4 regions of the Sorangium sp. So ce362 genome follow, and region 1 is predicted to be linked to each of the others. Evidence: predicted binding sites of a transcription regulator. Region 1 holds the regulator's gene; each other region holds the start of a gene.

Region 1 (5,489 bases):
CGCTCGGGCGGGTCGTCGAACGTGCCGAGCAAGTCGAGCAGGCCGAGCGCCGCGACGGCGATCCCGAGCGCGCCGAGCGGGACCCCCCAGCGAAGCTGAGGCGCGAGCGCCATCACGATGAACGCGAGGAGGGCGCCCACGGCGGACACAGCCGCGCCGCGCCAGCGGAGCGGGTTGCCCTGTGGCACGAGGCGCACCTCGTCGGCTTCGAGCGCGTCCGTCTCGTCGCCGGCATCCGCGGGCGCACCGCTGCTCTTGTCGTGCGTGTCGTTCATGGCTGCGCCGAACGCGGAACGAGGCGCGGCCCTGACGTAGCAACTCCACGTCGCCGGGCAAAGCAGCGGTCGCGCATGCTCCCGCGCAGCGCGGCCGCGCGGCGGCCGCGGCGCGCGGCTACTTCGTCAGGCGCGCGATCTCTTCCTTGATGATCGTCTCGGCGAGGACGGGCACGACCTCCCAGACGACGCGCTCCACGACGTCGCGGGAAAGCGCCATCACGGCCTCCACCTGCTCGGGCGTGAGCCCGAGGCCCTCGAGCTTGCTCGCCATCTGGCCGTTGACCTGGACCGCGGCGGTGGCCGCCACCGCCGCGGGCCCGGACGCCGTCTTCGGCACGCCGGACACCGGCGTCGGCGAGAACGCCATCGTCGTCGTGACCGGCACGCTCCCCGCACCGCCCGGCGCCGTCTTGACCGAGGCCTGGGCCGGCGCGGCGCTGGTGGCGGGCGCGTTCGGCGTGTAGATGAGGGTCTTCGCGCGCTGGAGCGGGCTCGTGGCCGCGGCGGCGGGCTGCGCCGCGGCGGGCGTGCGCGCGGGCGCAGGCGTCGCCGCCGCAGGAGCCGCGGCGGCGGGCTTCGCCTCGCCGCGCGACGCCAGCAGCTTCTTGACCTTGTCGATCATCTGCTGGGTGTCGAACGGCTTGTCCATGTGGTCGTCGGCTTGCGCGCTCGAGCCCTTCGCGGGATCGAACGGGTTCTGCTTGGACGACAGGATCAGGACGGGCGTCGCCGGTGAGGCCTGCTTGATCGCCTTGCACAGCTCGTAGCCATTCTTCGGCTCGAGCGTGATGTCGGCGATCACCAGGTCGGGTTTATCGCTCTTGAGCTTCTGCAGCGCAGCGTCGGCGCTGCTCGCCGTCACGACGCGGAAATCCTGACCCGCAAAGGTGATTTCGAGCACTTTGCGCATGGTCACGCTGTCGTCTACGGCGAGAAGGGTGCTGGCCACGAACGGGTCTCCTCTCAGATGGCGAGAAAGCGATGACGGCTCCGATATCTTCGGCCCCGGTCGCGCGATGTGTCAACATTCGCGGTGTCTTTCGCCTCGCGAGCCCCGCGGATGTGCGTTTTCCGCGCCGGTAGAGCCCGGCCCCACGCCGGTGGGCGGAGCCGAGGCGCCCCCAACGAGCTCTCATGCGCCCGCTCCGACCCGCCGCTCCCGCTCCGCCGCCCCAGATCCAGGACGCCGAACCGCTCGGCGCCGACTCGACCGCCCCGGTCCGGCCCCCACAGGATGGCCGCTGGACGGTGCCGGCAGAGCTGGATCGGAGGCCTCTCGACGGGGCCGTCCGGGTGCTGGCCTCGGTCTCGTGGTCCGACGCGCGCCGGCTGATCGAGACCGGCAAGGTGCTGGTCGGGAACGCGGTGGCGACGAGCACCCGGCGGCGGGTGCTCCGCGGGGAGCCGATCGAGGTCCGCCTGCACGCGCCGCGGCCCGAGACGGTGCGGCGGCGCAAGCTCGAGAGCGAGCTCGTTGTCTACGCGGACGCGAGCGTCGTGGTGGTGAACAAGCCCGCCGGGGTGAGCACCATCCCTTACGGCGACGAGGACCCCGCGGAGCAGGCCTCGACGCTCGACGCGCTCGTGCGGGAGGTGCTGGCCCGGCGCGACCGTCTGCGCGGACGGGCCCCGCTCGGCGTGGTGCAGCGCCTCGACAAGGGGACGAGCGGGGTGCTCGTCTTCGCGCGGACGCTCGCCGCGAAGAAGCACCTCGCGCAGCAGCTCCGCGTCCGCTCGATGCACCGGCAGTACCTGGCGCTCGCGCACGGCGCCGTCCCGCGCGGCACCCACCGCAGCTACCTCATCGAGGATCGGGGCGACGGGCTGCGCGGCTCGGCGAGGGGGGGACGGCGCGAGGGGCAGCTCGCGGTGACACACGTGGAGCCGATCGAGACGCTCCCGGGGCCGCAGGACGGGACCGGCGCCGCGGGCGTGACGCTGGTCGCCTGCCGCCTCGAGACGGGGCGCACGCACCAGATCCGCATCCACCTCGCCGAGGCCGGGCACCCGCTCGTCGGCGAGACGGTCTACGTGCGGGACTACCGCGGGCCGAGGATCCCCGCCCCGCGGCTGATGCTCCACGCGGCCGAGCTCGGCTTCGATCACCCTGCAGACGACCGGCCGATGCGGTTCCAGGCGCCGCCGCCCCCCGACTTCGACGAGGTGCTCGAGCGGCTCCGCGAGGCGCGCCGGAAGGGCGCTACTTGACCTTGCCGCGCGCCTCGCTCATGGCCGCGGCGGTGGCGTCGACGAGCGGCATCACCTTCGCGTAGTCCATCCGCGTCGGGCCGAGCACGCCCACGGTCCCTGCGACGCGCCCGTTCTCCATGTACGGCGCGGCGACGAGGCTGAGCTGTCCGCCGCCGAGATCGCCCGCCTCGCTGCCCACGAAGACGGTGACCTCGCCCGCGCCGGCGGCGAGGGTGCGGTCGAGCAGATCGACGAGCTCCTCGCGCTCCTCGAGCGCCCTCATCAGCTTCCTGAGCCGGTCGACGTCGGCGTACTCGGGCAGATCGATCAGGCGGTTCTGCCCCTCGATGACGACCTGGCTCCGCCGCGTCACGTCGGCCGTCGCCTTGCTGCCGAGCTCGAAGGCGCGGCGCCTCAGCGCGTCGATCTGGAGGCGCTCATCGGCGAGGCGGCGGGCGAAGAGGTCCCGGATCTCGCCCAGCGTGCGCCCCTCGATGACGTCGGCGAGCAGGTTGTGGATCCGGTTGAGCTCCCCTTCGTTGATCGACTCGCCGATCGAGAGGAAGCGGTTCTCGACCGAGCCGTCGGCGAAGACGAGCACGGCGAGCAGCTGCCCGGGCTTCGTCGGGATGAAGCGCAGCTGGGAGAGGGCGCGGATCTCCGCCCGCGGCGCAGCGACGACCGCCGCGGCGCCGGACAGCTCCGAGAGGTAACGCCCCGTCTCGCGGAGCGGATCGCTCGCCACCGTGTAGATCTCGGTGAACCTGGCGCTGAGCTCGGCCTGCTGCTCGGGGGAGAGCGACCGGAGCTCGACGAGCGCGTCGATGAACAACCGGAGCGCGCGGTCGGTCGGGATCCTCCCAGCAGAGGTGTGCGGCTGGTGGAGGTAGCCGGCCTCCTCGAGGTCCGCGAGCACGTTGCGGATCGAGGCAGCCGAGAGATCGAGCCCGTACTTCCGCGCAAGCGTCCTGCTGCCTACGGGGTCGCCTGTCGCGATGAACTCGGTGACCGCTGCGAAAAGGATCTTTCGAGCGCGATTGGAAAAATCTCCCATGTCAACTGCAGGCGGCGCATGCGTGCGCTGCTGTGGCTACCTGGCCCAGGGACCGCCCGGACCGGGAAGCCGTGCGGGCCGGGCCTTCGCTCCCATACATCAAGAGGCGCGAGCGGGCGCCGGGCCCACGGATGCGCATGCGAGCTATTTTGAGGCGATCGCACGGCCCGGTCAAATGGCGCGGTAGGATGGGCGCCGCCGCCGCGCGCAATTCCGCGGCGCCCCGCTCACCGGCGGGCGCCTCCAGCTTTCCGCCTCCTCCAGCGGGCGCTTCGCCTGCCCGCGCGAGGCCGACCCCGCAACGATGCCGTCCGTACGTCACGCCGCCACCGCCGCCGCGCTCGCCCTCGCGCTCGTCCCGCTCGCCGCCGCGCCGAGCGCGCAGGGCAAGCCGAAGGTGCGGTTCCATCAGGACTGGGCGAAGCACCCGTCGGCGCGCTACGCGGCCCTGAGCGCGGAGCAGTGCCGCGCGGCGCTCGCGCGGCGGAAGATCGCGTTCGAGCCGGTGCCGCGCGCGCCGGGCGTGCTCGCGCCGGTGCGGCTGATGCAGGGGGTCGGCGGGGTCCTCTACCGGACGGCGCTGCCGACCCACCGGCGCGCGGACAACCCGAACGACGTCTTCGACTGCCGCCTCGCGCTCGCGCTCTCGGACTTCAGCCGGATCCTGCGCGTGCACGACATCGTCGAGGTGCTGATGTTCTCGGCCTGGCGACCTCCGTCGAGGATGTGGCCCGAGGGCAAGCTGGCCCCGAGGCACCCGGGCGGGCTCGCCATCGACCCCTACCGGTTCGTCAAGGAGCGCGTGGGCGACGGGCTCGCGGAGGAGTGGCTCGACGTCGAGCGCGACTTCGTCGGCAGGCGCGGCGCGCCGGTGTGCGGCGAGGGCGCCAGGGCGACCGGGAAGCCCAGGGCGGCCGGCAGGGGTGCGAGCGGCAGCCCTCCGGCGGACACGACGGCGCGAGAGCTGCGCTCCATCGTGTGCGAGGCCGCGGATCAGCACATCTTCACGTCGATCCTCACCCCCAACTACGACCGGGCGCACAAAAATCACCTGCATCTGGAGGTCACTCCCGGCGTCCAATGGCATCTCGTGCGCTGAGGCGGGACCGGCCGTCCTCCCCGGCGCAAACCCGCTCTCGCCCCGAGGTCGACCCGCTATGTTAACCCGCGTGCCCGCACGAAGCTCCCCGCTCCCCCGCGCGTCCACCGCGTCTGCCGCGCTGACGCTCGCCGCCGTCGCCCTGTCGTTCACGTTCGTCGGCTGCCCCTGCATCAGCGGTCCCGTGAACGCGAGCCCCGGCCTCCGCTGGTTTCTGTTCTCGAACTTCGGCGCCAGCAAGATCTGCCCCGAGATGCTGAAGAGCGGGGTCTCCCTGCGCCTGCAGGACCGATCGTCGGCCATGGGGCGGTTCTTCCCGATGCAGTGCTCGTACGACGTCAACGACTCGGCCCAGACGGTCACCGTGCACATCACCGGCACGGGGTACGGCTACATGCAGCCGGCCAAGCGGGTGGGCTTCTCCCTCACGACGTCCGTCGAGTACCGGCCCGACTTCCAGATCGCGGGCGACGACGTCTACGTGTGGGGACGGCTGAACCGGATCGTGCAGGGCCCGAGCTTCCAGCTCGGCTACGTCGAGAACCCCGTCATCGACGTGATGGCGAACGTCGCGCCGTTCGGAGGGATCGCCAACCTGATCGGCAACCAGATCGTCGCGGGCGAGATGACCCGCGGGTTCACCGTCCTCTACAACGAGGAGACCGGGAAGGACTTCACGCTGGGGATCCTCATGCCGCCCCAGCGGCCGCACCACCCGTTCGAGGTGGAGGACGACGAGCGCTACACGTTCGCGAACGAGAGCGTCGAGGTGCACGCGCACCAGCGCGACTACCTCGGGCCGTTCGAGATCGCCGACTCGGACCAGGCGCTCTACCTCAAGGTGAGCGTGCAGGGCGCCCCCGTGGAC
Region 2 (5,489 bases), 3.6 Mb from region 1:
GCGGCGGGCACCCGAGCTGGCAGCGGTTGTCCGCGATCGTGGCCAGATCGCGGATGTGATCGAGGTGCGCATGGCTCACGAGGCACGCCTCGATCCGCGCCTGCTCCTTCACCTCGAGCCCGCTCGTCAGCGAGCCCGCGTCGATCGCGAGGACGTCGTCCACGACGAACGCGCACGTGCGATGCCTGGGAGTCTCCCCGCCGTGGCAGCCGATGACGCGCAGCTCCACTGGCTCAGCTCTCTCCGCCGAACTTCTGCGGCGTTTCCAAGAATTCTATGAAGTCCCGGAATCGACGCATGTCGGTCACCGTGATCGCCGCGTGCGCAGGCGGCCCGTCCGAGAGGAGCTTCAGCCGGCGGAGCCGCGTCATCACCTCGTCCACGATTCCTTGCTCGACGTCGACCTCGCGCGCGATGTCGGCGGGGGAGGCGCGGAGGCGTATCCCGTCCGGCGTCTCTTCCCCGAACGCCTCGGCGTGGCGCGCGAGCGCGAGCATCACCCGCGCCTTCGGGTCCCGGTGCATGAGGATCTCGACGAGCGCGTCCGCCGCGTCGAGCCGCTTCGCGAGCTTCTTGATCAGCCGGAAGGCGATCTCGGCGTCCCGCTGCAGCATGACCTCTAGCTTGCGCGCCTCGACCACGAGGCAGCGGGACGGCTCGCTGACGGTGGCCGTCGCGATCCGCGGCTTGCCGTTCAGGATCGCCATCTCGCCGACGAACTCGCCGGGCCCGAGCACGGCGAGCACCTTGTCCTCGCCCTCGACCGATTTCGTGATCCGCACAGCGCCGGTCTGGAGGACGAACAGGACATCGCCGGGGTCGCCCTCGCGGAAGAGCACGTCGCCCGGCGCGTACGCGCGGCCATAGCGGGCAAACGACGACTCCGACATTGCTCGATAGTCTAGCGCCCAGCGTGACCGCCGGTCAAAAACCGAGGCAAAAGCTCTCGTCCTCACAAAGCGCGAGGGGCCCTCCAAGCCAGCATGCTTTGGAGGACCCCTCGGCCCGCTTCGTCGGGAGCGGCGCGCTCGGGGCCGGCGCCGCCGGAGAGCGGCGACAGCCCGAGCGCGGCCGGACAGGCGATCAACCCATGTCGAAGTCGCCCATGCCGCCCATGCCGCCCATGCCGCCCATGCCGCCCATGCCGCCCATGCCGCCCATGCCGCCCATGCCGCCGGGGGCCCCGCCGGCCGCGGCCTTCTCCTTCTTGGGCTTGTCGGCGATGAGGGCCTCGGTCGTGAGCATCAGCCCCGCGACGCTGGCCGCGTTGGAGAGCGCGTGCCGCACGACCTTCGCCGGGTCGATGACGCCGCCGGCGAGCAGGTCCTCGTACGTGTCGGTCGCGGCGTTGTAGCCGAACGTGGGCGCGCCCGACCGGACCTTCTCGGCGACCACCGACCCGTCGACGCCAGCGTTCTGGGCGATCTGGCGGAGCGGCGCCTCGAGGGCGCGGCGCACGAGCCGCACGCCGACGTCGCGCTCGTCGTTGAACTTGAGCGCCTCCAGGGCAGAGGCCGCCCGGAGCAGGGCCACGCCGCCGCCGACCACGATGCCCTCCTCGACGGCCGCGCGGGTCGCGTGCAGCGCGTCCTCGACGCGCGCCTTCTTCTCCTTCATCTCCGTCTCGGTCGCCGCGCCGACCTTCACCACCGCGACGCCGCCGGCGAGCTTCGCGAGCCGCTCCTGGAGCTTCTCGCGATCGTAGTCGCTCGACGTGTCCGCGATCTGCTTGCGGATCGCCTCGATGCGGCCCTTGATCGCGGTCTTCTCGCCCTGGCCGTCGACGATGACGGTGTTGTCCTTGTCGATCTCGACCCGCTTGGCCGTCCCGAGGTCGCGCACCGTGGCGCTCTCGAGCTTCTGGCCGAGGTCCTCCATGAACGCGGTCGCGCCCGTGAGGATCGCGATGTCCTTCAGCATCTCCTTGCGGCGATCGCCGAAGCCGGGCGCCTTCACGGCGGCGACCTTGATCGTGCCGCGGAGCTTGTTCACGACGAGCGTGGCGAGCGCCTCGCCCTCGACGTCCTCGGAGAGGATGAGCAGCTCGCGCCCCTGCTTCACCACCTGCTCGAGGAGCGGCAGGAGGTCGGCCATGGACGAGATCTTCTTCTCGTGGACGAGGATGAGCGGGTTCGTGAGGATCGCCGTCATCTTCTCGGGATCGGTCACGAAGTAGGGCGAGAGGTAGCCGCGGTCGAACTGCATGCCGTCGACGGTCTCGAGCTCCGTCGTCATGCGCTTGTTCTCCTCGACCGTGATCACGCCCTCCTTGCCGACCTTCTCCATGGCGTCGGCGAGGATCTGGCCGATCTCCTTGTCGCCGTTCGCGCTGACGGTGGCGACCTGGGCGATCTGGTCCTTGTCCTTGGTCGGCTTGGCGACCTGCTGCACGGCCTCGATGACCTTCACGACGGCCGCGTCGATGCCGCGCTTCAGGTCCATCGGGCTGTGCCCGGCCTCGACGAGCTTGAGGCCCTCGCCGTAGATCGCCTGGGCCAGCACCGTCGCCGTCGTCGTGCCGTCGCCCGCCTTGTCGCTGGTCTTCGAGGCGACCTCGCGCACCATCTGGGCGCCCATGTTCTCGAGCTTCCCGGCGAGCTCGATCTCCTTCGCGACCGTGACGCCGTCCTTCGTGATGACCGGCGAGCCCCAGCTCTTCTCGATGACGACGTTCCGCCCCTTGGGCCCGAGGGTCACCTTGACCGCATCGGCGAGCGTGTTGACGCCCTTCAGGATCGCGGCACGGGCGCCGCGGCTATAAACGATCTGCTTCGCAGCCATCTCTCAATCCCCTCGCGGCCGCGCACGGCCGCATCTGCAACGCTTGCGTTCGGTTGCCCTGGATCCGGATCACTTCGCGGCGGAAGCGGCCTCGGTCACGGCGAGCACGTCGTCCTCGCGGAGGAGCACGTGCTCCTCGCCGTCGAGCTTCACCTCGGTGCCGCTGTACTTGCCAAACAGCACCTTGTCGCCGACCTTCACCTCGAGCGGCCGGACCTTGCCGTCCTTCAGGACCTTGCCGTTGCCCACCGCAACGACGCGCCCCTCGATCGGCTTCTCCTTCGCGGCGTCGGGGATGATGATGCCCCCCTTGGTCTTCGTCTCGCTCTCGACACGCTTGACGACAATCCGATCCTGCAGCGGCCTGATTTTCATGGTGGCTCCCTCGTCCTCGGCTGGTTGACTGACCATCGGCTCGCCGGAGGTCCCGTTCGCCCCCCCGCAGGGCCTTCCGCCCACACGACGAGAGCTAAGTGCCCAGGATCACAGTCGCTTGGCACTCTCCTAGGCCGGTGGCTAAACCGCGGCCGAAGGTAAATCAGTCGCCCGGCGCGTCAAGGGCGCGCGCCAGACAGTCGCGACTTTTCCGCGGGCGGCGCCCACACGCCGCAAAGCTGGAGACCCCGGATAGAGCGACCGGACCCCGCGCGATGTCGCGGGGCGCCGTCCGCCACCGTCGAGCCATGCAGCGGGAGGCGAGCCAGGTCAATGGCAAGAGGACGGTATAAGCGGAATTTGTTGGCAGCTCGGCCGCGGGTGCGATGCGCCGGCGGAGGGCGGCGCGATGGAGACGGGGGCGCAGGGGCGGGGCGAACAGCGCGAAACACCGGGGATTTTCGGCCCGGGGACTTTTTCTTGGGCGGGCCCGATTTTGTTCGCTTGACATACCAGACGGCCCGAGTAGATTCCGCGGCCCGTGGCGCTGATGAACACGGCGCTGACCCCTTGGGGGATCGTCTAACGGCAGGACGCAAGATTCTGGCTCTTGCTATCAAGGTTCGAATCCTTGTCCCCCAGCCAGGTCGATCAGCTCTGCTATCGACCGTCTCGACAGAACAAGGTCCCATCGTCTAGCGGTTAGGACATCGGCCTCTCACGCCGGTAACGCGGGTTCGATTCCCGCTGGGATCGCTACTTTTTCGTCGTTTTTGCTCGCCAGCTTCTCGTTGGTCAGCCTGAGACGCGGCCCCCTCCGCGGGCCGCCGGGCTTTCTCCGAGAGGCCCACCGACGCGACGAGGAACCCTTCGGCCCGGTGTGGGGCGAGGCCGCAGCGCGCGTTCATGCGCTTCGCGATCTCGTCGCCGGCCCGGACGAGCGCGTAGAACCACCGGATCCCGAAGCGATCGTGCCCCTCCTGGAGCGCCGCGGCCTGGAGCGGGGCCCCGAGCCCGCGGCCGCGATACTCCTCGCGCAGGCAGGTGCAGATCGGCATGCCCGTCCACGAGGGCGCCTCGCCCACATCGGAGATCCAGAGCGGCGGGGCGCCCAGCAGGCCGAGCTGCCCGAGCTGGGAGAGCGCCCGATGCCCGCCGTCCTCGGCGGCATCTGGCTGCGTCAGGACGCACAGGGTGGTGCAGCCGACCAGCGCGCCCCTGCCGTCGCGCAGCGCGAGGGTCAAGGAACGCCCCTCGCCGCCGCGCAGGGTCCAGGCCGGGAGCGGCGCGTGGCCGCTCTCGGACTGGAGCTCCTGGATCGCCCGGATCGTGACGTCGTCGTCCGGCGACACCCGGGACGCGCGGAGGCCCGCCGGAAAGGAGCGAAACCGGCCGAGCCCCTGCACGGCGGCGCGCACCTCGCCGGCCGGGGCGCCCATCACCGAGAGCCCCTCGTCCACCGAGAGGCCCGCCTGGCGCAGCGACGCGGCGAGCGCAGGGAGCTCCGGTCGGGGGGCGTGCAGGAGCACGCGCTCGAAGCAGCGCACGAGCGTCTCGCGCCGCTCCGGGGGCGTCCTCTGGGCGTGCAGCAGGATGAGCGAGCGCCCGTCCGTGGTGATGCCGTCCTGCTCGGCGATCCAGCCGCGCGCGGCGTACAGGATCCGCTGAGCCCGGTAATCCGCTGCCTCGCCGAAGCAGCCCGGTCCGTCCGCCGGAGCGGGGCCGCGCTGCTGCGGGGCGTCGTCGCGATCGAGGTCGAAGGCAAGCATCATGGCGGCATTCCTCCTGGCGAGAGGGACGAGATGGAACGGAGGCTCCCACGAGAGCCGAAAGCCGGCCGGGGCGCCCGCGCCCTGCGCCCGGACGAGCCCCTGCCGCGCCGCCGAGGTCCACCGGCGAGATGGCCTGAAGCGGCGGTGCGTGAATTCGGGAGAACCCCGCTCAACCGGCGGCTGTTCAGCCCGCGTGTCGAGACTTCAACCTATCCTCGCTCGGCGATCGCGCAAGCCGCGACATGCCATGATCCGGGCAGCGTCCCCGCCGGGGCGCGCACGCTCACGCACACTTATAAACATCTGTAATTATTAATAAAAACGACCAATAACCGCCTTCGTCCACAGGGCACTTCGCCGCCGACGGCGCCGAGGAGTGGACATAGAACGACCTAGCCTGGAGCGATGCGTGGCGCGGTCCGTAACGCCCGGGGGGGGGGGGGGACGCGCGCGCCGGGGGCGGACCGGCGAGGCGCCCTGGACCCGGGAGATCGCCGGCGATGACCTCGGCGGTTGAGGACGATCGCGCGCCCTGGTAGGTTGCCGTCCAGTATTGCGCGA
Region 3 (5,489 bases), 4.1 Mb from region 1:
GCGAGGACGACGGGCTGCCGCCGGTGCTGCTCGACGCGTGCGAGGACGTGATCGCGATCCCCATGTACGGGATCAACCACTCGTACCCGGTGGCGATCGCCGCAGGCATGACCCTGTGCGAGTGGGCGCGGCGGCGCGACCCGCGCGGCGGCGTGAGCCGCGCCGGCGGCTGAGCCGCGCCGGGCGGCTGAGCCGCGGGTGGCTGAGCCGCGGGTGGCTGAGCCGCGCCGCCGCGCGGTGTCCGCGCGGGGCGAGGGGCCGCTACTCGCGGAAGCGCTCGAAGACGAGGAGCTCGCCCAGGAGGTCGTGATCGAGCGTCCCGGCGGGGCGCATCCCGAGCTTCTCGATCACCCGGAGCGACGCGCGGTGCCAGGCCGGCGTGGTGGCGATCACGCGCCTCACGCTCGCCTGCTGCAGCGTCCAGCGCAGGACGGCGCGCGACCCCTCGGTCGCGTAGCCCTGTCCCTGGGACCTGCCCTCGACGCCGTAGCCGATCTCCACCGTGCCGGTCGCGTCGGGCCGGCCGTTCAGCACCACGCTGCCCACGACGACGCGCTCTTCTTGCCCGCGCGTCACCATCAGCCGCGTGCCCCACAGGAAGGCGTCCGGATCCTCGCGCAGCCGGTCGAGGGGTGAGCTGAAGGCGCGCTCGACGAGCGCGCGCCCGGGCCAGGCGTCGGGGAAGCGCGCCCCCGAGATCGCCTCAGCCTCGAGGCGATCTCCGCGGATGACCGCCTCGAGCAGGGGCAGCGAGACCGGGGTCAGATCTAGGCGCTCGGTAGTCAGGGTGCTCATCGCGAACCTGCGCGGATCAGATCACGCGTCGCGGCCTGCCGGAAGTCGAAATGGCGAAGGGCCGACTTCCCCAGGAGGAAGCCGGCCCTCGCCCGCGGGGCTAGCTGCCCGCGCCGCGATCAGAAGTCGTGGCCGTGGCCCGCGTGGGCCCCGCCGGCCGCCGCCTTCTCGTCCTTCGGCCGCTCGGCGATGAGCGCCTCCGTGGTGAGCATCAGGCTGGCGACGCTGGCCGCGTTCTGGAGCGCCGACCGGACGACCTTGACCGGATCGATGACGCCCATCTCGAGCAGGTTGCCGTAGGTGCCCGACGCCGCGTTGTAGCCGAACGAGTCCTTGCCCTCGCGCACCTTCTGCACGACGATCGAGCCCTCCTCGCCGGCGTTGGCCGAGATCTGGCGGAGGGGCTCCTCGATGGCGCGGCGGATGATGTTCACGCCGAACCGCTGCTCGTCGTTGACCTGGATCTTCTCGAGCGAGCTCTGCGCGCGGATGAGCGCGACGCCGCCGCCCGGGACGATGCCCTCCTCGACGGCCGCGCGGGTCGCGTGGAGCGCGTCCTCGACGCGGGCCTTCTTCTCCTTCATCTCGGTCTCGGTCGCAGCGCCGACCTTGACCACCGCGACGCCGCCCACGAGCTTCGCGAGCCGCTCCTGGAGCTTCTCGCGGTCGTAGTCGCTCGTGGTGTTCTCGATCTGGGCGCGGATCTCCTGCTGCCGGGCCTTGATCTTGTCCTTCTTGCCCTGGCCGCCGACGATCGTGGTGTTGTCCTTGTCGATGATGACCGTCTTGGCGCGGCCGAGATCGCTGATCGTGACGTTCTCGAGCTTGAGGCCGAGCTCCTCCGCGATCACCTGACCGTCCGTCAGGGTCGCGATGTCCTTCAGCATCTCCTTGCGGCGATCGCCGAAGCCCGGCGCCTTCACGGCCGCGCAGTGCAGCGTGCCGCGGAGCTTGTTCACGACGAGGGTCGCGAGCGCCTCGCCCTCGACGTCCTCGGCGATGATGAGGAGCTGCTTCTGGCTCTTGGCGATCGCCTCGAGCACGGGGAGCAGGTCCTTCATGTTGGAGATCTTCTTCTCCGAGATGAGGATGTAGGCGTCCTCGAGGTTCGCCTTCATGGCCTCGGGGTCGGTCACGAAGTACGGCGAGAGGTAGCCGCGGTCGAACTGCATGCCCTCGACCACGTCGAGCGTCGTGTCGGCGCTCTTGGCCTCCTCGACCGTGATCACGCCCTCCTTGCCGACCTTCTCCATGGCGTCGGCGAGGAGCTTGCCGATCGTCTCGTCGCCGTTCGCGCTGATCGTGCCGACCTGGGCGATCTCCTTCGCGTCCCTCGTCTGCTTGGCCGTGCTGTGGAGGTGCGCCACGATCGCCTCGACCGCCTTGTCGATGCCGCGCTTGATCTCCATCGGGTTGTGGCCGGCCGCGACGAGCTTGGAGCCCTCGCGGTAGATCGCCTGGGCGAGCACGGTCGCGGTGGTCGTCCCGTCGCCGGCGATGTCGCTCGTCTTCGAGGCGACCTCGCGGACCATCTGGGCGCCCATGTTCTCGAAGCGGTTCTCGAGCTCGATCTCCTTGGCGACCGTGACGCCGTCCTTGGTGACCGTCGGCGAGCCGAAGCTCTTCTCGATGACGACGTTGCGCCCCTTCGGGCCGAGGGTGACCTTGACCGCGTCGGCGAGGGCGTTGACGCCCGCGAGGATCATGCTGCGGGCGGACTCGTTGTAGATGATTTCTTTGGCTGCCATGGTGTCTCTCCTAAGTTCCTGCTGTCGCCCGCGTCACTTCTCGATCACGCCGAGGATGTCGTCCTCGCGGAGGATGAGGTGCTCCTCGCCGTCGATCTTCACCTCGGTGCCCGAGTACTTGCCGAAGAGGATGCGATCACCCTCCTTGACGTCGAGCTTCCGCACGGTACCGTCCTCGCCGACCTTGCCGTTGCCGACGGCGATGACCGTGCCCTCGATCGGCTTCTCCTTCGCCGTGTCCGGGATGTAGAGACCCCCTTTGGTCTTCTCTTCTTCCTTCACGCGCTGAACGATCACGCGGTCCTGGAGCGGTCGAATCTTCATCTTGCGAATCCTCCGGGGACGAGCGGCCGCGTCCCTCGAGACGGCAGGACCCAGACAGCCCGCCTGAGCTGCCGCAAGGTCCCATACGATTGCAGTCTGGGCACTTTGCTAGCACTCACCTCAGGAGAGTGCTAGCGAGCGCGCGGAAGATAGCCACCCTCTCCGGGGTGTCAAGCGCGGGCCAGTCCGGCACTTTTCGGGCTAGCAGCCAGGCGCCGGGGTGGCTGTAAACCCTGAAGATCCCAAGGAAAGGTCCGGGGCGTGAGGCTGGGCTCGCTCAGGGCCATCGGCTAAAGTGAGCCTATGAGGGCGGAAATGCGGCAGCAGCGTGACGCGACGCCCTCACGGTCTCCAGCCCGATGGAGGCCGACAGGACGTGTCTGGTTGGCCTGAGCGCGCGGTGGCCCGGGTTACGTCGGTATCCAGGGCGCCCGCGCAGGTGAGGTGCCCCCGTGAGCCAAGCGATCTCTGTGTCCCCGAGCATGACCCGCTACTTTCGAGAGGTTGTGGACGAGGCGCTCCGAGTTCGGAACGTCGCCGCGACCGAGGCGGCGTCGAGTTACCTGGTCGGTCTGCTTTGTGCTTTCGCTCACCCGGACGAGCACGCCGAGTCAGCCTTCAACCAGCCCCTGACCTTTCTCCTGCGCGATGCCCTGGAGGCCTCCGGAGCCGAGCGCTTCCGCCGGCTGCGCAACCTCGGCGACGGCGTTCTCTACGTGGTCGGCTTCTTCGGCGGCCACATAGAGCTCAAGGGCGTCGATCGCGGCTATGTGGTCGGGGTCGGGTCGACCGCCTACCACCATGCCGCCGCTATGCTGCGCCTCAACGCGCGCGTCGGCCAGGGCCCGGATGTTCTTTCGGAGATGGCCGAGAAGTTCGAGCGCTTCGTGAGCGTCTTGAACGATGTGGCCGACGGTACGCTCGCGTCCGGTGCTCGGGACGAGCGCTCGGTGCTCCGGCTGTACGAGCGCTGGGTCCGCACCGGCTCCAGCCGCCTCGCCGAGGAGCTCGGGGCGCGTGGGATCGTGCCGGGCCGTGGCACGGGCGGGCTCAACTGATGCCGGGCGCGACCTTCCCCGGTCGGATCCAGCAGCACCTCGCGCGCACCTACGCGCTCGACGACGCGCCCGCCGTCGACGATTTCATCCGGCCCACGGACGGCAGCGCGCGCGAAGCGCTGCTGATCCGGCACGCGGACGGGGACATCGAGGTGGCGCTGCACCTGCCTCGCCGCGCGATCACGCGGGGACGAGAGGGGACGTTCGACGAGATCTGCCAGATCGTCGAGGGGGTGAGCCACTTCATCTATGTGGCCGAGCGGGCGCGCAGGGAGCTCCCGACGACCCAGCTCGAGCTCGAGCTCCAGGCCGAGGTGGACAAGTACGTGCTGCTCGTCCACGGCGGTCTGGCCGAGGAGGTGGAGCCTCCGGGCCCGCCGCTCCGGCGCCGCCGCGAGGTCGCTCCACCGGGGCCCGCGTGCTTCGAGCCCGAGCGCGCCGCGCGGATCCGCGCCCACCTGTTCGAGCGCGTCACGTTCATGGATCCCCCGGGCACGGAGACCGGCGATCGCTACCGGATCGCGAACGATCTGGCGGCGCGGTTCGCGGGCCGGCTGGAGGCCGAGTTTGCCCGCCGCGGCCGGCACGCCGAGCTGTTCGCCGCGCTCCGACGCTTCTACGCGGCGGGGCAGACGGAAAAGATAGCCCTCGCGCGAGCCGCTTGATCGCGTCCTCGCCGGCGCTCGGGGTCGTCCTTGGGGGACGCCTCCGAGCGCCCGTCGCGGCCGCGGGCTCGTTCTCTCTTGACCGGTTCGCGCGCACGTACTCTCATCCGCATCCAAGATGCCTTCCGCGAGCATGATGCCGCCCCGTGTGCTGGTGGCCGAAGACGAACCGGCGATGTTGAGCCTCGTTGCGCGTCACCTGAGGAACCTGGGTTTCTCGGTGATCGAGGCCTCCGAGGGCGATTCGGCCTGGGACCTCGCGCGCGAGCACCAGCCGGACCTGGTGATCCTCGACGTGATGATGCCCGGCATGAGCGGCTGGGAAATCTGCAAGCGGCTGAAGAGCGACACGTCCGACGGCCGGCCGTTCGCGAGCACCGGCGTCATCATGCTCACCGGGATCGGCGAGAACCTGAACGAGATGACGTCGCCGCTCTTCGCCGCGGACGCCTGGTTGAACAAGCCGTTCGACTTCGCGGATCTCGATGCGCGGGTGCGCGAGACGCTCGCGCGTTACGCGAAGCAGCTGCCCGAAGCGAACGGCTGCAAGGTCCAGCCGAGCGCAGCAGGCGAGGAGCGCGAGGCGGAGGCGCCGCGCGCGCAGCAACCGTCCGCAGTGCGCGCGACCGGGGCGAAGCAGCCGGCGGCGAAGAAGCCGGCGTCCAAGAAGGCGGCGGCGAAGAAGCCGGCGTCCAAGAAGGCCGCGGCGAAGAGGCCGGCGGCGAAGAAGGCCGCGGCGAAGAGGCCGGCGGCGAAGAAGGCGGCGGCGAAGAAGCCGGCGTCCAAGAAGGCCGCGGCGAAGAAGCCGGCGGCGAAGAGGCCGGCCGCGAGGCAAGCGGCGTCCAAGAAGGCCGCGGCGAAGAAGCCGGCCGCGAGGCAAGCGGCGTCCAAGAAGGCCG
Region 4 (5,489 bases), 5.0 Mb from region 1:
GCTTCGGCGGCAGGTGCTGGAGCGCCGCGACGAACGCGAGGCGGATGCTCTGGCGGAGCATCGCCTTCTCGGCGGCGTCGATGTCCGCCGGCAGGGCGTGCGCGTCGGGAATGGGCTCCAGCCAGTGCGTGCGCGGGCGCGTCTCGAGCGTGTCGTCCGCGGTGCCCACCGGGCCTTCCTCGATGGGGCGCGCCCGGCGCGCGCGGTCGGCCCGCAGGTCGATGCAGACGTTTGTCGCGATGCGGTACAGCCAGGTGCGCAGCGACGAGCGCCCGTCGAACCGATCGAGGCTGCGCCAGGCGCGCACCATCGTCTCCTGGACGGCGTCGTCGGCGTCGACCACCGAACCCAGCATCCGGTAGCAGTGCCCGGTGAGCGCCGCGCGGTGTTCCTCGAGCTGGGCTACGCTCTCCGACATCGGCCGGACAGTATCATCGGCTTTCCGGCGGGTCCATCGGTCACGCGTGCTCGGCGCGGAGCATCGGTGTCCAGGGTGGGGGTCAAAGGACGCTCACGACCCGGCCCCGGAACCCCCTCCCCGCATCAGCTCGGGCGCCGCAAGTGGAGGATCTTCGCGCCGCGATGGGGGTCGATCGGGGGTAACGCGAGCACGAGCCGCTCGATCAGCGGCAATGCTTGCTGCACCGAGCCTTCTGCCTGGAGCTCGGAGAACGGGCCAGGATACGCGAGGATCAGGCGGTAGATGTTCGCGAAGGCGCGCGCGTACACGCCGACCTGCTCGTGCTGGCTGATGAACCTGCCGTGAGCGGCGCTCTCCGAGGCCGCGGGGCCCCGCACGCGGTCGATGGCGCGCGCGATGGCGACCTGCCGCCGCCACGCCATCGGGCTGCGTGAGCCGCGCTCCCGGATCTTCTGGAGGTGGCCGGCGATGGTCTCGCGCGCCCCGGGGCCGAGCGACGTTGTCGCGAGCGCCTGCTCCAGCGCGGCGTCGTCGAGCTCGAGCAGATCGATCAGGTTCACGCCGACGCGCTCCACGTCGTCGGCCCACTGCGCCAGGAGCAACGCATCGCCGACGTCCACCTCGTCCCGGCGCGGCTCCGAGGTCCCCCAGATCACCGGGGAGGTGTCATCCACGACGATCGCGCCGAGCGCGCCCGCGCGCGACGCGAGCGCTTCCAGCTCGTCGTCCAGGCGGTGCGTCGACCCGCTGCGCGAGGGCCGCTGGTCGCCACCCCCTGACGAGAGCCCCGAGAACGACGCGGCGAGCTCCTCCAGCTGCCTCGAGATCCTGGCGGGCTCGCCGGGCGGCTCGGCGAAGCGCGCGACCAGCCGCGAGCCGTTCGGCAGCGCGCACCACACCGCGCGCGGATCGCCGGGCGGCCTGCCGCCGAGCTCGATCAGGACGTCATCGGCGGACAGCTCGCGCTGCACGAGATCGAGATAACGGAGCAGGGCAGGGTCCATGGCGAGCAGCTTACTCGAGTTGGCCGGGCCGACGGCCCTCGACGAGCGGCGTCATGGATCCCCTCGCGAAGCCCGGGCAGCCCGATCGCTCGCTCTGCCCGAGCTCGCCGGGCGGCGCGCAGCCGCTTCCGGCGCGACGGCGACGCCCCTGCGCTCGCCTGGCTGCGGGACGGCGTCCGCGCGCAGATCGAGGCCGCGGAGCTGCTCGAGGCCGCGGGCACCCGCGAGTTCTCCAGGAGCTGCTCCGCGTGGCCGCGGACGCGCGGCCGGCGGGGGAGGGGAGGCGCCGCCGCGGCCGGCCGCCGGCGGCGCAGAGCGGCCAGGGGTGAGCGCGCCCGGCGGGGCACTTCCCGGCCATAAAAAGGCGAAGAGCCGGTCTCCCGCCCGGGAGACCGGCCCTCACGCTCCTCCCGGCGGCGCGCGCGGGCTCATCGCCCGGCGCGCGCCCTCAGGAGACTAGAAGTCGCCGTGGCCGTGGCCCGCGTGGCCACCACCGGCGCCGGACGACTTCTCGTCCTTCGGACGCTCGGCGATGAGCGCCTCGGTCGTCAGCATCAGGCTCGCGACGCTCGCCGCGTTCTGGAGCGCCGAGCGGACGACCTTCGCCGGGTCGATGACGCCCATCGCGATCAGGTCGCCGTACTCGCCGGTCGCGGCGTTGTATCCGAACGAGCCCTTCCCCTCGCGGACCTTCTGCACCACGATCGAGCCCTCTTCGCCGGCGTTGGCGGCGATCTGGCGGAGGGGCTCCTCGATGGAGCGACGGATGATGTTCACGCCGGTCCGCTGCTCGTCGCTCACCTGGAGCTTCTCGAGGGCGGCCTGGGCCCGGATGAGCGCGACGCCGCCGCCGGCGACGATGCCCTCCTCGACGGCCGCGCGGGTCGCGTGCAGCGCGTCCTCGACGCGGGCCTTCTTCTCCTTCATCTCGGTCTCGGTCGCGGCGCCGACCTTGACCACCGCCACGCCGCCGACGAGCTTCGCCAGGCGCTCCTGGAGCTTCTCGCGGTCGTAGTCGCTCGTCGAGTTCTCGATCTGCCCGCGCATCTCGGTCAGGCGGGCCTTGATCTTGTCCTTCTTGCCCTCGCCGCCGACGAGCGTCGTGTTGTCCTTGTCGATGATCACGGTCTTCACGCGGCCGAGGTCGCTGAGCGTGACGTTCTCGAGCTTGAGCCCGAGCTCCTCCGCGATCACCTGGCCGTCCGTGAGCACCGCGATGTCCTTGAGCATCTCCTTGCGGCGATCGCCGAAGCCGGGGGCCTTGACGGCGGCGCAGTGGAGCGTGCCGCGGAGCTTGTTGACGACGAGCGTCGCGAGCGCCTCGCCCTCGATGTCCTCCGCGATGATGAGGAGCTGCTTCTGGCTCTTGGCGATCGCCTCGAGCACCGGCAGGATATCCTTCATGTTGGAGATCTTCTTCTCCGAGATGAGGACATACGCGTCCTCCATCGTGCACTTCATGGCCTCGGGGTCGGTCACGAAGTAGGGCGAGAGGTAGCCGCGGTCGAACTGCATGCCCTCGACGACATCGAGCGTCGTCTCGAGGCTCTTCGCCTCCTCGACCGTGATCACGCCCTCCTTGCCGACCTTCTCCATCGCGTCCGCGAGGAGCTTGCCGATGGTGAGATCGCCGTTGGCGCTGATGGTGCCGACCTGCGCGATCTCCTTCGCGTCCTGGGTCGACTTGGCGGCGCCCTTGAGGTGCGCCACGATGGCCTCGACGGCCTTGTCGATCCCGCGCTTGATCTCCATCGGGTTGTGGCCCGCGGCGACGAGCTTGGAGCCCTCGCGGTAGATCGCCTGGGCGAGCACGGTCGCGGTGGTCGTCCCGTCGCCGGCGATGTCGCTGGTCTTCGAGGCGACCTCGCGCACCATCTGGGCGCCCATGTTCTCGAAGCGGTTCTCCAGCTCGATCTCCTTGGCGACGGTCACGCCGTCCTTGGTGATCGTGGGAGCGCCGAAGCTCCGCTCGATGACGACGTTCCGGCCCTTGGGACCGAGGGTGACCTTCACCGCGTCCGCGAGGGCGTTGACGCCCGCGAGGATCATGCTTCGGGCCGACTCGTTGTAGATGATTTCTTTGGCTGCCATGGTGCGAATCTCCTTGAAACGGTCTTGCCCGAATCAGCTCTCGATGATGCCGAGGATGTCTTCTTCACGGAGGATGAGGGCCTGCTCGCCGTCGATCTTGATCTCGTTCCCCGTGTACTTGCCGAAGAGGACGCGGTCGCCCTCCTTCACGTCGAGCTTGCGGACGGTGCCGTCCTCGAGCGTCTTCCCGTTGCCCACGGCGAGCACGATGGCCTCCATCGGCTTCTCCTTGGCGCTGTCCGGGATGAAGAGGCCCCCCTTGGTCTTCTCCTCTTCCTGCACGCGACGAACGATCACACGGTCCTGGAGCGGTCGGATTTTCATTCTGTTTTCTCCTGGCGTGACCCACCGGTCACGACCTGACGTCACTTCATCCCGTGCGTCGTGCATGGCGGCACGCTCGTGCCTCGGCTCCCGGGTCTCCCCGGGAACAGCTTCGGGCGCGCCTCTGCCGTCTGGCCGGATGCTGGCGTTGGCTTGGAGTTCTGGCACTCACGAGATGTGAGTGCTAGCAAGAACGTGGCACTATACTCGGCCGCCCCGGGTTGTCCATCGTTAAGACGCCGTCAGAGCCGTTCGTTCCTGAGGGCCTGAGGACCCGGCGGCCTGCTCGCCTGCTCGCGCCTTGACCCCGCTCAGTCGAGCGATGACGCTGCGTTGAATGGAACCGGTCCAGTCCCGACCCGTGCGTCCGCGCGTGTCGTCGGCGCACCGCCGTGGTCGCGCAGCGCGCTGTCGTCTCGTCGCGTGGGCGCTGGCCCTCGCCGCCGCGGCGCCCGCGCCTCCGGCCGCCGCGGAGCCGCCGGCGGGAGGCGCGGCGGGCGCCTCGACCCCGCCGCCCGCGGCGCCCGCGTCCCCTGTCGCGCCGGCCGTGGCGGGTCTCCGGCCGGGGGCCACGTGGGAGGAGACCGCCGCTGTGCACGAGGCGCGCATCGCGGCGCTGGAGAGCCAGGCGCGCCGCGTCCACGAGATCGGCTCCGAGGACGAGCGGCGCGCCGCGCAGCGCCGGATCGAGCTGGAACTCGCGGCGGCGCGGAGGGACTTCGACGACTTCGAGGAGCGAACGACGGAGTGGAACAGCCCTGTCATGATGGTCTCGGGGCTCGTCCTCGCGAGCCTCGGCGGCGCCGCCATCCTCGGCGGCGCGGTGCTGGTCTTCGCGAGCTACGACGACAGCAGCGCGGGGCGCAGCGAAGCGTCCAAGCTGGCGATCGCCACCGCGGCCGGCGGGGTGGCCGGCGCCGCCATCGGCCTGCCGCTCTACGTGATCGGCAAGAAGCGGGTGCGGCGCGACGCCGCGTCGAGCGCGCCTGTCGTCGCGCGGCTCCTCGTCGGTCCGGGCGCCGTCGCTGCGTCGCCCGGGGCTGGCCCCCTGAGCGCGGGGCTGCGCGTCGCGTTCTGAGCACGAGCGCCCCGTGTCTCCAGCTCAGCAGCGATATCCAGGTCTCGATGTCCGCGGCAAAAGGCCGCAAGCCAGCGCGATGCCGACGCGATGCCAGCGCGCGAACTGCCCTCCTCCACAAAAATCGCTGGGCATGCTCCCGGCCGAGTGCTAGCGTTCCTCTCGACGCGTAGCCCGCGTCGACCATGCGCACTCCCGGCTGAAACCACCGCTCCGTCGCGCGGCCGTCAAGGTTGAGCGCCTGCTGCCCAGGGTGGCACGGCGTCCTTGTGTTGTCGCGCATGAGCCGCCACGACGGCGACCCGCGGAACCCCGCGCGAGCTCGCGTCGTGCGCTCATGAGGACGGAGCGTGGCCGACGAGCGGACGAGCCCGAGGCGCTGGAGGTCGATCTCCAGGAGATCCGCGATCTCCTGGTGGTTGTCTCTCGCTCGCTGGCCGCGCGCTCGAAGCACCGAGCCGGACGGTTCGTGGCGCGACGGGCCGACTCGCCATCTCTCCTGACGTCGAGACGCTGAGGCATCTCGACAGGGAGCGCGCGGCGAGGCGGACCGTCCCGTCCCGACGAGAGG

The links. Region 1 encodes HrcA, which represses chaperone genes, less so after heat shock. Its sites were predicted from a motif close to GNTAGCACTCNCCNNNGGNGAGTGCTANC; they were not measured.
Region 2: a site for HrcA is predicted at 3,274-3,302, ahead of groES (co-chaperone GroES). Genes of this name have one in related genera too.
Region 3: a site for HrcA is predicted at 2,975-3,003, ahead of groES (co-chaperone GroES). Genes of this name have one in related genera too.
Region 4: a site for HrcA is predicted at 4,001-4,029, ahead of groES (co-chaperone GroES). Genes of this name have one in related genera too.

Annotation. Positions count from the first base shown of each region.
Region 1 is NZ_CP150332.1:13,020-18,508, reverse strand. Features, by position in the region: gene WMF17_RS00065 (ArnT family glycosyltransferase) at 1-275, opposite strand, end outside; gene WMF17_RS00060 (response regulator transcription factor) at 394-1,227, opposite strand; gene WMF17_RS00055 (RluA family pseudouridine synthase) at 1,413-2,486, shown strand; gene hrcA (heat-inducible transcriptional repressor HrcA) at 2,479-3,522, opposite strand; gene WMF17_RS00045 (hypothetical protein) at 3,827-4,621, shown strand; gene WMF17_RS00040 (hypothetical protein) at 4,692-5,489, shown strand, end outside.
Region 2 is NZ_CP150332.1:3,628,204-3,633,692, reverse strand. Features, by position in the region: gene WMF17_RS14340 (MBL fold metallo-hydrolase) at 1-229, opposite strand, end outside; gene WMF17_RS14335 (Crp/Fnr family transcriptional regulator) at 234-890, opposite strand; gene groL (chaperonin GroEL) at 1,084-2,781, opposite strand; gene groES (co-chaperone GroES) at 2,851-3,156, opposite strand; tRNA gene WMF17_RS14320 (tRNA-Gln) at 3,728-3,801, shown strand; tRNA gene WMF17_RS14315 (tRNA-Glu) at 3,841-3,912, shown strand; gene WMF17_RS14310 (hypothetical protein) at 4,351-4,824, shown strand; gene WMF17_RS14305 (DNA adenine methylase) at 5,489-5,489, shown strand, end outside.
Region 3 is NZ_CP150332.1:7,937,047-7,942,535, reverse strand. Features, by position in the region: gene WMF17_RS30345 (TrmH family RNA methyltransferase) at 1-173, shown strand, start outside; gene WMF17_RS30340 (GNAT family N-acetyltransferase) at 262-795, opposite strand; gene groL (chaperonin GroEL) at 915-2,543, opposite strand; gene groES (co-chaperone GroES) at 2,577-2,867, opposite strand; gene WMF17_RS30325 (hypothetical protein) at 3,374-3,925, shown strand; gene WMF17_RS30320 (hypothetical protein) at 3,925-4,590, shown strand; gene WMF17_RS30315 (response regulator transcription factor) at 4,709-5,489, shown strand, end outside.
Region 4 is NZ_CP150332.1:6,996,004-7,001,492, reverse strand. Features, by position in the region: partial or broken gene WMF17_RS26640 (sigma-70 family RNA polymerase sigma factor) at 1-469, opposite strand, end outside; gene WMF17_RS26635 (hypothetical protein) at 544-1,425, opposite strand; gene groL (chaperonin GroEL) at 1,882-3,516, opposite strand; gene groES (co-chaperone GroES) at 3,550-3,840, opposite strand; gene WMF17_RS26620 (hypothetical protein) at 4,202-4,918, shown strand.